DNA from 4 places in the Streptomyces sp. NPDC004051 genome. Region 4 is predicted to be linked to each of the others. Evidence: riboswitches for the same ligand, from Rfam matches in the RefSeq annotation. Region 4 holds a riboswitch; each other region holds the start of a gene.
What was found. Region 4 has a riboswitch for cyclic di-AMP ahead of ACWEQO_RS06695 (transglycosylase SLT domain-containing protein). Riboswitches for the same ligand answer to the same signal wherever they lie in the genome.
Positions count from the first base shown of each region.

Region 1: linked by a shared signal. The riboswitch ahead of ACWEQO_RS18990 (M23 family metallopeptidase) and the one ahead of ACWEQO_RS06695 (transglycosylase SLT domain-containing protein) in region 4 are both predicted to bind cyclic di-AMP.
Region 2: linked by a shared signal. The riboswitch ahead of ACWEQO_RS25695 (M23 family metallopeptidase) and the one ahead of ACWEQO_RS06695 (transglycosylase SLT domain-containing protein) in region 4 are both predicted to bind cyclic di-AMP.
Region 3: linked by a shared signal. The riboswitch ahead of ACWEQO_RS17415 (transglycosylase family protein) and the one ahead of ACWEQO_RS06695 (transglycosylase SLT domain-containing protein) in region 4 are both predicted to bind cyclic di-AMP.

Region 1 is NZ_JBSGHG010000016.1:135,562-139,384, forward strand. It holds gene ACWEQO_RS18980 (MBL fold metallo-hydrolase) at 1-319, opposite strand, end outside; gene ACWEQO_RS18985 (SGNH/GDSL hydrolase family protein) at 515-1,300, opposite strand; gene ACWEQO_RS18990 (M23 family metallopeptidase) at 1,537-2,481, opposite strand; cyclic di-AMP (ydaO/yuaA leader) riboswitch at 2,486-2,648, opposite strand; gene ACWEQO_RS18995 (tyrosine-protein phosphatase) at 3,112-3,823, shown strand, end outside.
Region 2 is NZ_JBSGHG010000029.1:74,111-77,933, forward strand. It holds gene ACWEQO_RS25680 (cation:proton antiporter) at 1-108, opposite strand, end outside; gene ACWEQO_RS25685 (dihydrofolate reductase family protein) at 435-1,568, shown strand; tRNA gene ACWEQO_RS25690 (tRNA-Met) at 1,681-1,754, shown strand; cyclic di-AMP (ydaO/yuaA leader) riboswitch at 2,049-2,206, shown strand; gene ACWEQO_RS25695 (M23 family metallopeptidase) at 2,218-3,252, shown strand; gene ACWEQO_RS25700 (PrsW family intramembrane metalloprotease) at 3,334-3,823, opposite strand, start outside.
Region 3 is NZ_JBSGHG010000014.1:96,742-100,564, forward strand. It holds gene eno (phosphopyruvate hydratase) at 1-964, opposite strand, end outside; gene ACWEQO_RS17415 (transglycosylase family protein) at 1,328-2,125, opposite strand; cyclic di-AMP (ydaO/yuaA leader) riboswitch at 2,129-2,296, opposite strand; gene ACWEQO_RS17420 (transglycosylase family protein) at 2,502-3,494, opposite strand.
Region 4 is NZ_JBSGHG010000003.1:292,769-296,591, reverse strand. It holds gene ACWEQO_RS06700 (HAD family hydrolase) at 189-1,064, shown strand; gene ACWEQO_RS06695 (transglycosylase SLT domain-containing protein) at 1,133-1,624, opposite strand; cyclic di-AMP (ydaO/yuaA leader) riboswitch at 1,628-1,789, opposite strand; gene ACWEQO_RS06690 (polyprenyl synthetase family protein) at 2,414-3,424, shown strand; gene ACWEQO_RS06685 (LolA family protein) at 3,671-3,823, shown strand, end outside.

The DNA.
Region 1 (3,823 bases), on a different contig from region 4:
CGCTGGAGTGGCCCATCCAGGTGAGACGCAGTCCGGTGGCCGGCGGGCGCGCCAGGTCGGCGAGGGTGGTGGAGTGCACCGGCACGGCGCCGCGCGGTGCGCGGTTGTGCCGGGTCTCCTTGTCGAAGTAGGTCTTCGCCAGGTCCCGGGTCGAGCCCTCGGAGCGGGGCCGGACGGGGCCCCCGGGGTTCTGGAACACCCCGTCCCGGTAGTGCGGGGACCTGCGGATGCGCGCCATGCGCTCACCGCTCGGGTCCGCGCCGAAGGCCGCGGGCCGCAGCGCACGGAGCCCGGAACTCCGGGGACGGAAACCGGCCACGATGCCTCCCAGCAGAGTCGGTCGGACATCCCATTATGTGCGGACCGGCCGGGACCGCGGCGGCGGACGGGACGGAACCGGCCGCCCGGGGGCGACGGGCCCGCCGGGCTCCGGCTCCCGGGACGGGGCGCGGGCGTCCGCCCCCGTGCCCCTCCCCCGTGTCCCGTGCCCGCCGCGTCCGCCCCCCTTCCGGCGTCAGGCCACCGAGGCGATCCGCACCTTGATGTCGTCCGGGGACAGCGTCCCCTTCGCCGTCACGTGGTCCCCCGACGACTCCCCGCGCAGCCGGCGCCCTATCCACGGCACCAGGTATTCGCGCGCCCATTGGACGTCGTCCCGTCGGACGTCGAGGTTGCCGCGCGGCGGCAGCGGGGGCCAGGGCTGCTCCGGGTCGGCCGGGACGTCCAGGCCGAGGGTCTGGCCCGCGCGGAGCGCCACGCGCGTGTGCCCCTCGGGCGACAGGTGGAGCCGGTCGGCGTCCCAGGCCCTGCGGTCCTGGACGCTCTTCAAGGACCACAGGTCGAGCACCGGGCAGCCGTACCGGTCGGCGACGGCCCGCACGTGCCCGTTGTAGGTGGCGATCTTGCCGCGCAGATGCTTGAGCAGGGGCACGCCCCGGGTGTCGAACCCCGTGGTCACCAGGACCGTGCCGGAGACCGCCGTGAGCGCGGCCACGGCCTGCTCGAAACGCTCGGCCACCTCGTCGGGGTCGGTGCCCGGGCGGAGGATGTCGTTGCCGCCCGCGCAGAAGGAGACCAGTGCGGGAGCCAGTTCGACGGCCCGCGGAATCTGGTCGGCCATGATCTGGTCGAGCAGTTTCCCGCGCACCGCGAGATTCGTGTACCGGAAGTCGCCTTCGGGGCGGCGGTCGGCGAGAAGTACGGCGAACCGGTCGGCCCAGCCGACGAACGCCCCGTCCGGGCCGGGGTCGCCGACGCCCTCGGTGAAGCTGTCCCCCACCGCCACGTACGACCCGATCACTGATGTGCTGTCACTCTTCGAATCGTCTGCCACGAGGGGACATGATTCCCTTTCGAATGTGACCTACGCGACCGTAGGAAGGGGTTGACGCGCGGTGAGATAAGCCACTCCCCGAGCATTGTCCCGTTCCGGAATAGCCCTGTTCGCAAGAACGTTGAAGGGCCGAAACGCGCCGAAGGCCGGACCCCGGGATCGGGGTCCGGCCTTCGGCGTGTGTCAGGCGGGTCGCCGCGGGGTCAGGCGAGGGAGACGCCCTTCGCATTGAGGTAGGCGACCGGGTCCACGTCCGAGCCGTAGTTCGGCGTGGTGCGGATCTCGAAGTGCAGGTGCGGGCCGGTCGAGTTGCCGGTGGACCCCGAGAGGCCGACCTGCTGGCCGCCGCTCACGCTCTGGCCGGCCGAGACGGACAGCGAGGACAGGTGGGCGTACTGGGCGTAGTGGCCGTCCTCGAGCCGGATGACGACCTGGTTGCCGTACGCACCGGCCCAGCCCGCGGAGACCACGGTGCCCGGGCCGACGGCCTTCAGGGAGGTGCCGGTCGGAATCGCGAAGTCGACACCGGTGTGGTAGCCGCTGGACCACATGCTGCCGGCCACCTTGTAGGCGGTGCCGGGGCCGCTGCCGGGCACCGGCGAGCTGTAACCGGAGGTGTTCGCGGCCTGGTTCGCGGTCGCGGCACCGGAGGAGGCCTTCGGCGCGGACTGCTTCGGCGCGGAGGACGGAGCGGACGACGAGGGCGGCCCCAGGGGACCGGCAGGGCCGGAGGAGGCCGACTTCTTCGGCGTGCTCGCCGCGGCCTTGCCGTCGACCGAGAGCTTCAGACCGGGGTGGATGAGCGACGGGTCGTCACCCACGACCTCCCGGTTGTCGGCGTAGAGCTGCTTCCAGCCGCCGTCGACGTTCTCGGACTCGGCGATCTTCGCCAGGTAGTCGCCGCCCTTCACTGTGTACGTGCGGGCGCCGTCGCTCTTGCCGCTGTCGGCCTTCTTGCCGTCAGTCTTCTTGTCGGCGACGGAGAACGACTGGACGGCCTTTTCCGGGGCCGCCTGCGCCGGGGCGGCGTTCGCGCCGGTGGCGCCGAGGAGCGGCAGTGCGAGCGCTGCGCCACCGGCGCCGGCGACGGCTATGGAACGGGTGAAACGCGCAGCGCGGGGACGGCGGTGCTTACCCTCTGCGGGCATGACGAATTCCTCTCCGGCGCCTACGAGGTGAGCTGTCGGGTTCGGACTGGAGATGCCCGGCCGCGTCGGGACGCGGCTTAACCCCGAGCCTGTTCCGGAGACCGGGACAGGCAGTGGTACCTGTGGGTCCCCCGCTCCTGCCGTACACGGGTCAGTGTGTGCGGGCTCCGGGCGGCGGCAGGATTAGGCGTCCGTCCGGATCGATGGCGAACGTAGGCGACCACGGCGCAAAGGGACAAGCGCGATGTTCCGAACGAAGGCCCTTTTCCGTGATCCATTCACCTGAATTCCGTCACCCAGAGTCGTCCCGGATTTCCCGCACTCCCCGGATTCCCTTACGGAACAACGGAATTAGGTGAGCATGGCGACAACACATCGTCACCGATATGACGATGCTCACCACGCGCCCCCCACCTCCCCTTCTTTCGGTGCACTTTGTGGCGAAAACTGCTAAACGGACATAACAACTTCAATCGCCCTATCGGGTGCGTTCTGCTCCGGTCGGCCGGTCGCCCCGGAACGCCCCCGTCGACCGGTCCGCGGACAACTCATTGCCCCCGACAGGCATGTCGTATCGTCGGGTGACACCCGCCGGCGCCTCCCCGTCGGCGGCGAGAGGGAGGGGCCCCAGTGACGCAGCACATCCCGTCGACCGAACCCGAGCTGACCGGAGTGCGGAACTTCCGCGATGTGGGCGGACTGCCGACCGTGGACGGCCGCCGGGTACGCCACGGCGTGCTGTTCCGCAGCGGCCACCTCGCCCACGCCACCGCGTCGGACGCCGCCTTCCTGTCCTCCCTGGGACTGCACACCGTCTTCGACTTCCGCAACGCGGCCGACCGGAAGCTGGACGGCCACGACATCGAACTGCCCGGCGTGCGCCAGGTGAACCTGCCGCTGAGCGACCCGGCCGACGGCGCACAGTTCTGGAAGATGGTCCGCGACGGCGACCTGGACCAGCTGCGCTCGATCCTCGCCGACGGCAAGGCGGCGGGCCGGATGATCGCCTCGTACCGCGTGCTCGTCAGGAAACGCACCGCCGAGCACTCCCAGGTGCTGCGCTCGCTCGCCGAGGAGAGCGTCCCCGCGCTGATGCACTGCGCGGCGGGCAAGGACCGCGCGGGCCTGTCGGTGGCGGTGACGCTGCTCGCCCTGGGGGTGGAGCGGGACGCGATCTTCGACGACTACCTCAAGTCCGGCGCCAAGCACCGCCGCTACCGGGTGCGTCGCAGCGGCAGCTCCGCCTCGGCCTACTCCCCCGAGGTCATGGAGCTGCTCGACCCCCTGTTCGACGCCCGCGCCGAATATCTGTCGGCGGCCCTGGAGACCATCGAGGAGACCT
Region 2 (3,823 bases), on a different contig from region 4:
CATGAACAGGGGGATGGTCGGCAGTCCGATCCGGCTGCCGAGGCGGGCGAGGAACGCGGCGGCGAGGAAGGCGCCGCCCATGGCGAGCAGTGTGTCGGCATGTCCCACGGGCCACCGCCTTCCACAGCACGGGAACGGAGCGTGATCTCATCGACTGAGCCGAGTGGGGGCCGCTCCTTCGCGTCGATGGGGGTTCTTCGCCATACAGAGCCGCGGGCGGTGCGTCGGGGACCACAGAGGGGTCCGGGAGCCACTTGTCGCCTTCCCACGCTCACATCCGGCCCCACGCGACGACCATCCGTGGCACCACTCATGTCTGAGGGAGGGCGACACCCACGTGGGCCCCGGCCCGGCCCACGATCCGCTTGTCAGACTTGAGTCAGTTCAGTGGTCCGCGGCCCCGCGGTCCCGACCCCGTCCCCAGGAGCGCGTCGATGCCCCACCCGTACGTCCTGCTGTCCGCCGCCGTCTCCCTGGACGGCTACCTCGACGACACCGGCCCCGAGCGGCTGCTGCTGTCCGGTCCGGCCGACTTCGACCGGGTCGACGAGGTGCGGGCGTCGGTCGACGCGATCCTGATCGGCGCCGGCACGATCCGCGCCGACAACCCCCGCCTGCTGGTCAACTCGCCCGAGCGGCGGGCCGCCCGGGTCGCCGAGGGCCGGCCCGAGTACCCGCTGAAGGTCAGCGTCAGCGGCTCCGGCGACCTGGACCCGACGGCGCGGTTCTGGCACACCGGCGGCGAGAAGGTCCTCTACACGACCGACGAGGGCGCCGAACGCGCCCACGCGCACGGCCTCGCCACCGACGTCGTACCGCTCGGCGCCGCACTCGACTGGCGGCGGCTCCTCACGCACCTGTACGACGTGTACGGCGTCCGGCGGCTCATGGTGGAGGGCGGCGGCCTGATCCACACCCAGCTCCTCACCCAGGGCCTCGCCGACGAGCTCCAGCTGGTCCTCGCCCCGCTCTTCGTCGGCGACCCGGACGCCGCCCGCCTCTTCGGCCCCGGCGCCTATCAGGGCGGCCGGCTGCGGCTGCTGGAGACCCGCCCGGTCGGCGACGTCGTCCTCATGCGCTACGAGCCCACCGCCCCCGGCGCCGGCCCGCTCCCCGTCGCCGCCGACCACCACTGGCTGGCCCTCGCCTGCGAACTGGCGGCCCTGTGCCCGCCGTCGGAGACGGCCTTCAGCGTGGGCGCGGTGGTGGTCGCGGCCGACGGCACCGAACTGGCCCGCGGCCACTCCCGGGAGGGCGGCGACCCGCTGGTGCACGCCGAGGAGGCCGCCCTCGCCAAGACCGACCCCACGGATCCACGGCTCACGACCGCCACCGTGTACTCCAGCCTGGAGCCCTGCGCGCGCCGCGCCTCGCGCCCGGCGCCCTGCGCTCGGCTGATCCTGGACGCGGGGGTGCGGCGGGTGGTCACCGCCTGGCGGGAGCCGGACACCTTCGTGGCGGACGCCGACGGCAGCGGGGTGCTGGCCTCCGGGGGCGCCCGGGTCGTCGTACTGCCCGAGCACGAGGAGGCGGCCACGGCGCCGAACGGCCATCTGGTCGGCCGGTGACGAGACGACGGCGGTGACGGCGGCGGCGATGGCGAAGGCGGTGGCGGCGACGGCGAGGCGATGAGGAGTGTGCGGAGTGTCCCCCGCATGCCGTATGCTGGTGACACAACGACGCGGGGTGGAGCAGCTCGGTAGCTCGCTGGGCTCATAACCCAGAGGTCGCAGGTTCAAATCCTGTCCCCGCTACTGAAGGCCGAGGGCCGGAATCCGAAAGGGTTCCGGCCCTCGGTCGTTCTCGGCTTCCGCGCCGCTGTCACGCCAGGTGATCGGGTCGGCGCGCTGCGCATAACAACTGATAAACCGTCAGTTTCAATGTGACGCGTGAGGCATGGTCAACTCGCCCGACTTTGCCCGACCGTGGCGCTTAAGTCCGCGTGGAAATCGTTAACGATCAAGAGGAACGGCTTGGAATCCGGCCCCCACCTCTATTAACGTTCGATAACGCAGCGCGGTCGTCCCAGCCGTCACACGAGTCGGCTCCGTGCGCATGCGCCGAATCCCGTAAGGGAACCGGGGAACCAACATCTTGGGGTGAATCGCGTGGACGCCCCCGTGGAGACACGGAGCGTGTACGCGCGTAGGAGACCTTCCTGCTCCGAACCCGTCAGCTAACCCGGTAGGCGAGAAGGAAGGAAAGGAGTACGCCCAGGTGGCGTCGAACCGGCCTGCTCCCGAGGCCCCCTTCATGCCGAGCCAGTACGACGGCGACCCCTTCGTCTACGGCGGTGCCCGCCCCGACGAGGGCCCCTTCGAGGAGTGGAACCCCACCGAGGAGTCCGTCCGCCCCGTGCGCGGCCGGCACCGTGTCGGCAAGCAGCGCGGCGGAGGTCTCGCCCGCAGCTCCACGGTCCTGGGCGTCGGCGTCATAGCGGCGGTCGCCGGTGGCGGCATGGCCAGCGCCCAGACCGGCAAGCCGCCGGTCTCGATCTCGATGCCGGACCTTCCCTCTGTCGGTTCCCTCATCGCCGACGAGGAAACCCCCGCGGGCTCCGCCACCGCGCTCAGTGACATCGGTACGGTCGCCGACGAGGTCACTGAGCAGGGCGGCTCCGACGCCGGCGAGGCGCTGCACGCCCGGATCATGGCCCAGGTCGAGCAGCAGCAGAGCCAGGCCGAGGACAAGGCCGCCGCCGAGGCCGCCGCCGCCGCGGAGCAGGAGGCCAAGGAGAAGGCCGCCGCCGCGAAGAAGGAGGCGGAGGAGAAGGCCGCCGAGGAGAAGCGGAAGGCGGAGGAGGAGGCCAAGCAGAAGGCCGAGGCCGAGCGCCTCGCCGAGCTGGCCCGGCAGTACGCGCTGCCCACCTCCTCGTACACCATTTCCTCGACCTTCGGTCAGGCCGGCGCCTACTGGGCCTCCGGCCAGCACACCGGCCTGGACTTCGCCGCCCCCACGGGCACGCTGATCAAGGCGGTCCACACCGGCACGATCACCTCCGCCGGGTGGGACGGCTCCTACGGCTACAAGACCGTGCTGACGCTCGACGACGGCACCGAGATCTGGTACGCCCACCAGTCCTCCATCAACGTCAGCGTCGGCCAGCAGGTCAACACCGGCGACGTGATCGGCCGCGTCGGCTCCACCGGCAACTCCACCGGCGCCCACCTCCACCTGGAGGTCCACACCGCCGGCTCCGGCGCGGGCATCGACCCGCTGGCCTGGCTCCAGTCCAAGGGCCTCACCGTCTGAGACGACCACAGCCCCGGCAGTTCTGACGACGACCCCCCGACGTCAGGGCTGCCGGTCAGGCGTTTTCAGGGGCGGTACGTCTCAGGGGCGGTACGGGTACGCGTACGGGTTCGGCCGGTACGCGGAATGCCCGAGGTGGGCGGGACGCGCGGGGTACGGGGCATACGAGAGGGCCGTCGCGCCGTGCACGCCGTACACGCCGTACGCGCCGTGCACCGGCCAGAGCGGCACGGGCGGCGCGGTGGCGCGGGCCGCGTGCTCCAGGGCCGGGCGGGCCGCGTCGCGGCGGCGCCACAGCTCCCGCAGCAGCTCCCCCTCCCGCGCGGCGAAGTCCGTGCCCACGCGGCCGCGGCGCGCCCGGTGCCGCAGGAACGCCAGGGACGTCGCGTACGCCTCGTACCGCACCACCGTCCGGGCCGCCTCCCGGCCCCCGTGCCGGCGCGCGTACCGCCGGGCGAGGCGCCGGGCCCGCATCGAGCCGAGGGCGAACGGCTGGGCCGGGCTCAGCCAGCCGGCGGCGACGTACACGGGCAGTTCCGTGCGCACGGTCCGCAGCTCGCGTTGCCGCGTC
Region 3 (3,823 bases), on a different contig from region 4:
GGGCCAGGCGCTCCGGGTTGGTGACGAACAGGTCGTCGCCGACGATCTGGACCTTGTCGCCGAGCTTGTCGGTGAGGGCCTTCCAGCCGTCCCAGTCGTCCTCGAACAGCGGGTCCTCGATGGAGACCAGCGGGTACGCCTCGACCAGCTCGGCGTAGTACTCCGTCATCTCGGCGGCGGAGCGCTCCTTGCCCTCGAAGACGTACGAGCCGTCCTTGTAGAACTCGGAGGCGGCCACGTCGAGCGCGAGGGCGATCTGCTCGCCCGGGGCGTAACCGGCTTCCTTGATGGCCTCGAGGATGAGGTCGAGGGCCTCGCGGTTGGAGCCGAGGTTCGGGGCGAAGCCGCCCTCGTCGCCGAGGCCGGTGGACAGGCCGCGGCTCTTCAGCACCTTCTTCAGGGTGTGGTAGACCTCGGTGCCCCAGCGCAGGGCCTCGGAGAAGGACTCCGCGCCGATCGGGGCGATCATGAACTCCTGGATGTCCACATTGGAGTCCGCGTGCGAGCCGCCGTTGAGGATGTTCATCATCGGCACCGGCAGCAGGTGCGCGTTGGGTCCGCCCAGGTAGCGGAAGAGGGGCAGGTCGCTGGCCTCGGAGGCGGCGTGGGCGACGGCCAGGGAGACGCCGAGGATGGCGTTGGCGCCGAGGGAGCCCTTGTTGTCGGTGGCGTCCAGGTCGAACATCGCCTGGTCGATCAGGCGCTGCTCGGTGGCGTCGTAGCCGACCAGCTCCGGGCCGATCTGCTCGATGACGGCCAGGACGGCCTTCTCGACTCCCTTGCCCTGGTAACGGTCGGGGTCGCCGTCACGGAGTTCGATGGCCTCGAAGGCGCCGGTGGAGGCACCGGACGGAACGGCGGCACGACCCGTGCTGCCGTCGTCGAGGCCGACCTCGACCTCGACGGTGGGGTTGCCTCGGGAGTCCAGGATTTCCCGGGCTACGACGACGTCGATGGACGGCACGAGCATCTCCTTCATGGATGTGACGTGGATCAGCCGGGCCACGGGGACCCTGCGGGACCGAGCCTATCCGGCTCCGGGCGATCGGCCATCCGGTCGGCCGCCTCTCGGACGGAACCGAGAGTAAATTGTTTCCGAACGGAACAAAGACGGGCCCGGAAACCGGAACCCCCTCGTGCCCGTCGGCCGGCACCGGACACCAGACGCCGAACACCGGACACCGGACGCCGGCGAGGACCCGCCGCGTACGGAAAAGCCCCGCCCCGGCGCGTACGGGGAACACGCACCGGGGCGGGGGAGACCCCGTGGGGACGGGGAGGGGAGGGGCTCCGTGGGGACGGAGCCCCCTGGACCTGCGGCCGCACCTTACTTCAGGTGCAGCTGCTGACCCGGGTAGATGAGGTCGGCGTCCTCGACGATGTCGTCGTTCAGCTCGAACAGCTTGTTCCAGCCGCCCTTGACGTCGTGCTCCGCGGCGATCGAGCTGAGGGTGTCGCCCTTGACCACCTTGTACTCGCCGTCGCCCTTCTCGACCTTCTCGCCGGTCGGGGTGGTGACGGTCTTCTTCGCGGCGGCCGGACGCTCGTCGGAGCGGGAGGCCTTCTGCTCGGTGGAGCGCTCGGGGGCGGAGCCGGTGCTCTGCTTCTGGGCGCTCTGCTTCCGGGTGCTCTGTTCCTGGGTGCTCTGCTTCTGGGTGTTCTGCTTCTGGGTGTTCTGCTGCTGGGTGCTCTGCGAGGAACCGCTGTTCTGGTTCCCGGCGCTCTGGTTGCCGGAGCCGCCGCCGGCGTAGGCGGCGTTGGACAGGCCCTTGCCGCAGACCGGCCAGGCGCCCTTGCCCTGGCCCGCGAGGACCTTCTCGGCTATCTCGATCTGCTGGGCCTTGCTGGCCCGGTCGGCGGTGGCGGCGTACTGCGTGCCGCCGTAGCCGGCCCAGGTGGAAGCGGAGAACTGCAGGCCGCCGTAGTAGCCGTTGCCGGTGTTGATGGACCAGTTGCCACCGGACTCGCACTGGGCGACGGTGTCCCACTCGGAGGCGGTGGCGGCGGAAGCGTTGCCGGCCGCCATCAGCGGGGCGGCGACGGCGGCACCGGTGACGCCTGCGACGGCGATGACCCGGGTGGCCTTGGACGGACGACGGTGCTTGCCCTTGCCGGAAAACAGCATGGAAGATCCCCTCACCGACGCCTACGAGGTGAGCTGTCGGGTTCGGGCCGGTTGAGTTGCCCGGCCGCGTCCCTCACGGGACACGGCTTCACCCCTAGCCGATCCGGCGTCAATCACCGGATGCGGCACCTACCTTGGTTCCCCCGCTCCTGCCTACGGCGCATGACGCGACGAGTGTTCCCGTGCTGCCACTGGCAGGATTCGGCGTGGCGGCAGCCGGGGCCCGCGGTGGCGAGCGGTCCTGACGGTAGACACGCGCACGGCGGATAATCAAAGACGATCAGGGCTTCTGAGACCTATCTCTCATCGCCTTTATAACGGACATTCAGCGCGAAACCCGACCTCAACTGCCGCCATCGACACGCCTCTTCGAATGTCAGCCTTCGTCCGATCCGAATCCGAACGCAAGGCTCTGACCGGGAAGGATGAGGTTGGGCGCCGCCTCATCCGCCCCCGCGCCGCCCCCGCCGTACTGGGCGAGCCACCCGCCGCCGAGCGCAAGGGAGTCGACGGCGATCGAGGGACCGATTCCGGTGCCCTCGGGGGCCCTGTCGGCCGGGGAGGAGACGTCGAGGCCGCGCGAGAGGCCGAGGCCGCCGCGCGAGGCGTGCCGGCCGGAGCTTCCGGACTCACGGTCCTCACGCACCTCTTCCTCGGCACTGGCGCCACGGTGGCGGCCGGTGGGGGCCTCACTCGCGGACGCATCCGAAGAGCCCGCCTTCTGTCCCGACTTGCCCGAATCGCCCCCCTTGGCGGAGGGGGAAGCGGAAGCGGAGGGGGAGGCGCCGGGCTCGATGCCCGAACCGTCGGACTCGGGCGCTTCGTCCGCCTTCTGGCCCTTACCGACCTCGATGCCCTTGTCGCCGCCGTTGCCCTTGTTGCCCGAAGAAGCACCGGCGGACTGCGAGGGCGCCGGGGTGGCGGAGCTTCCGGTACCGGACGAGTCGTACGACGAGCCGCCGCCCGCGCCGGTGTCGGCGCCGGCCTTGCCCAGGTCGCCACCCAGGCCCGACAGCAGGCCGCAGGCCTGCCACGCGCCGACCCCCTGGTCGGCGAGGATCTTCTCGGCCACGGCTATCTGCTGGCCGCGGCTGGCCTGGTCGGCGCTGGACGCGTAGTCGAGGCCGCCGTACTTCTCCCAGTCCGCCTGGGTCAACTGCAGGCCGCCGTAGTAGCCGTTGCCGGAGTTCTGACTCCACGAGCCGCCGGACTCGCACTCCGCGACCCGGTCCCAGGTCACACCCTCGGCCGCGCTGGCGCCACTGGCCCCGAGGAGCGGAATCGCGATGGCTGAGCCGGTCACTCCGGCAGCGACGACAAAAGCCGGAGCCTGGCGGGGGCGACGGTGACGACCGTTCCCGGAGAGCATGCGGAGACCTTTCGCAGGACAACAGTTACCCGCACGGCGAGTCGAACTGCGCAGCTGTGCAACCGAGGCGCCGTGCTTGATGGGTGAACGTAGCCGCAGACAATCGCTTGTCACAAGTTCATGCCGCGCAGATCACATGAAGATCACAGAGCTGACCGAACGTCATGTCCGCACTGCCCCGACGACGGTGCGACGGACCGTGCCCGAAGGGGTCCCGACCGTCACTTCAGAGGCGTACGGAGGATGCGCAAAAGCCACTTCTGCGGCAACCCGGTGGCCTTCACGGGTCCGTCCGGCGGGTTGCTACGGCAGACATCCGGTGACCGTTC
Region 4 (3,823 bases):
CGGGCCGGTAGGTAGCGGACCATGTTGTCGCCAAGTGGTGCAGAGGCCTTCAACGGGTCCGTACCCGCTGATGACGGAAACGGCGGGGTGCGCGGCGACGGTGCGCAGGATAAGGGGTGCGGGTGGGCGGACGGGGGCGTTCCGGGTGAGGGTGAGTCGGGTGGGCCCGGTGTCCGTATTCTCTGATCATGGCCGCACCCACCGATTTCTCACTCATCGCCACCGACCTGGACGGGACGCTGCTGCGCGGCGACGACTCCCTCTCCGACCGGTCTCTCGCCGCACTGGCGCTGGCGACGCGGGCCGGTGCCCGGCACCTCGTGGTGACGGGCCGACCGGCGCCCGGGGTGCGGCCGCTCCTGGACAGACTGGGGAGCACGGGGCTCGCGGTGTGCGGACAGGGCGCGCAGGTGTACGACGCCGGCGCGAACCGGCTGCTGCACTCCGTCACGCTGGACCGGGAACTGGCGGAGACCGCGCTCGGCAAGATCGAGGCCGAGGTGGGGGAGGTGTACGCCGCGGTCGACCAGGACGGGGTCGACGGGCTCACCCTGATCGAGCCGGGCTACCGGATGCCGCACCCGACGCTGCCCTCCGTCCGGGTCGGGCGACGGGACGACCTGTGGGTGCTGCCGATCACCAAGGTGCTGTTGCGCCACTCCTTCCTGAGTGACGACGAGTTGGCGGAGACGGCGCGTTCGGTGGTCGGCTCGCTGGCCACGGTCACCATGTCGGGACCGGGCACCGTGGAGCTCCAGCCGTGCGGTGTCACCAAGGCGACGGGACTGGCGCTGGCCGCCGAGCACCTGGGGCTGAGCCGGGAACGGACCGTCGCCTTCGGCGACATGCCCAACGACATCCCGATGTTCCACTGGGCGGCCCACGGTGTCGCCATGGCCAACGCGCATCCCGAGCTGAAGGCGGTGGCCGACGAGGTCACCACGACGAACGAGGACGACGGCGTGGCCGTCGTCCTCGAGCGGTTGTTCGGCGCGGGGAGCGGGGCGGGGCGGGACGGCACACGCCCCACCACGTGCCGTTCCGGCCTCCGCCCCGACGGGTGACCCCGCGCACCGGGCGTGTCCCGGTGCGCCCGGACGTCCCAGTGGGCGACGTCCCAGTGGGCGATGTCTCAGTAGGCGCCGAAGACGTTGTCGATCGAGCCGTAGCGGTCCGCCGCGTAGTTGCAGGCGGCCGCGATGTTCGCGACCGGGTCGAACGGGTCGAAGGCCGTTCCGGGCACGTGGTACGCCTGGAAGGTCGGGTCGATGACCTGCAGCAGGCCCTTCGACGGGGTGCCGGCGACGGCGTTGGAGTCCCACAGGTTGATGGCCTGCGGGTTGCCGGAGGACTCGCGCATGATGTTGCGGTGGATGGAGTCGTAGCTGCCGGGGATGCCGTGCTGCGCCATGATCGACAGCGCCTCGCGGATCCAGCCGTCGAGGTTGTCCGGGTACGCCGTCGCGGTGCCGGCGGCGGCCGGGGCGGACGACACGGGGGCGGCGGAGGCGCTGGTGGCGCCGAAGACCGGGAGGGCGATCGCCGCGACGGTGGCGACGGCGAGGGAGCGGACGAGGCGGGTGCGGCCGAAGCGGCGCCGACCGGATGCGGGCGTGGCGGACATGGGTGCGTTCCTCTCCTACGCCTGCGAGGTGAGCTGTCGGGTTCGGGCGGGAGAGTGCCCGGCCGCGCCCCTGAGGGCGTGGCTTCACCCCGAGCCGTCCCGGTGAACCGGTCCGGCGACTTACCTGGGTCCCCCGCTCCTGCCGTGCGTGAGTGAGTTGATCGACGGGTGGTGCGGGCGGTGGCAGGATTCGGCGTCCGCCCGACAGGCCGGGAACGTATGCGAGAGCGCATGTCGGGAACAAGTGCGAACATTACGTATGACGCCGTTTGATCTTGTCTCGGGCTATTTGGGGGACTTGATCCTTTGCGGGCGTCAACGGTCAACTCGCGTGCGGTGAAAGGGAAGGCGTGCCCGCGGGGGAGGCGCGGGCGGGCCGGGTGGCGCGTGACCGACCTCACTGGCCGCACCGTGCGGACGCATTTGCCGCCAAGGGGAATTCCATTTCCAATTACGGCAAATCGGGCATCGGGGCGGGCAGGATGGGGTGTGTGCCGGGATGCGGTTCGGGGTGCGGGCGGGGAAAGGTGTTCGAAAAGTTGGTGAATGTCCCTTGTTGTCGACCGGTCGGAAACGATCTGATGGTGATCCGATGCCGGAGGGCGCCGTGACGTGCCGTCCAGGCGTGCTCGGACGGGCTCGGGGGAATGTGGGTGCTGGCGGTGATCGAAACATGACCGGATACGCTGACTCGAGTGATGTCAGCGACCTATCGACAACCAGCGACCCAGTGGTGAACGGTGCAAGACGTCTGAGCGTCAGTGGACACCAGCAGACAGGAGACCCCTCGTGACCGTCGTCGGGCCATTCGGGCTGAGCGTGCGGGACCAGGCTCTGGAAGCCGATGTCCGGGCCGGGATGACGGCTGTCGAGGAAGGGCTGCTCGAGGCCACCAAGAGTGAGGTCCCCTTCATCACGGGCGCCGCCCAGCACCTGGTGCGGGCCGGCGGCAAGCGGTTCCGGCCGCTGCTGGTGATGCTCGCCGCCCAGTTCGGCGACCCCCACGCGCCCGGCGTCGTACCGTCCGCCGTGGTCGTGGAGCTGACCCACCTGGCCACGCTGTACCACGACGACGTGATGGACGACGCGGGTGTGCGGCGCGGGGTGCCGAGCGCGAACACCCGCTGGGGCAACTCCGTCGCGGTCCTCACCGGCGACTTCCTCTTCGCGCGCGCCTCGCACATCCTGGCCGACCTCGGGCCGGAGGCCGTACGGGTGCAGGCGGAGGCGTTCGAGCGGCTGGTCTCCGGCCAGATCCTGGAGACCGCGGGACCGCAGGACGGCCGCGATCCGGTCGACCACTACCTGGACGTCCTCAGCGGCAAGACCGGTTCACTGGTCGCCGTCTCGTGCCGGTTCGGCGCCATGATGTCCGGCGCGGACGACGCGGTCGTGGACGTGCTGACCCAGTACGGCGAGCGGCTCGGGATCGCCTTCCAGCTCGCCGACGACGTGCTGGACATCGCCTCCGACTCCCACGAGTCCGGCAAGACCCCGGGCACCGACCTGCGCGAGGGCATTTCGACCCTGCCCGTGCTGCGGCTGCGCGAGCGGGCGGCCCGGCAGGGCCTGCCCGAGGACGTCGCGCTGTGCGAGCTGCTGGACTCCGACCTCAGTGACGACGGCCGGCACGCCGAGGCACTGCGCCTGCTGCGCGCGCACCCCGCGCTGGAGCAGGCCCGCCGGGACACCGTGCGCCATGCGCAGGAGGCCCGCGCGGTGCTGGCGCCGCTGCCGGAGTGCGAGTCGAAGACGGCCCTGGTCGAACTGTGCGACGCGGTGGTGCACCGGGCCGGCTGACCCGCCCGGCGCCCCGACCCCGACCCCGACCCCTACTGGTCGGGGGAGGGAACACCTCCTCGTGTCATACCGCAGCAGTACACGGAGTTGAGTCCGGGGTCTGACGCTTCCTCGCGTGGTGTTTGGTCAGATGGACCATGACGGACACCACTCCTCACCGCTTCGGGTGAGGATGGCGGCTCAGGGTGTGACTGGTGCGAGGAACACGAGACGCAGGCCGCCGCCGACCACGGAGGTAAGGCACACATGGCACCGTACGAATCCGACGACACGACGACCGCGGGGGCGACCCGCGAGCCGGGCCCGGGCCGGCGCAGGGCCGCGCGGTACATCGTCCCGGTCACGGTGATGGGAGTGGCGGCCGCGACCATCGGGCTCGTCCCCGCGATCGCGAACTCC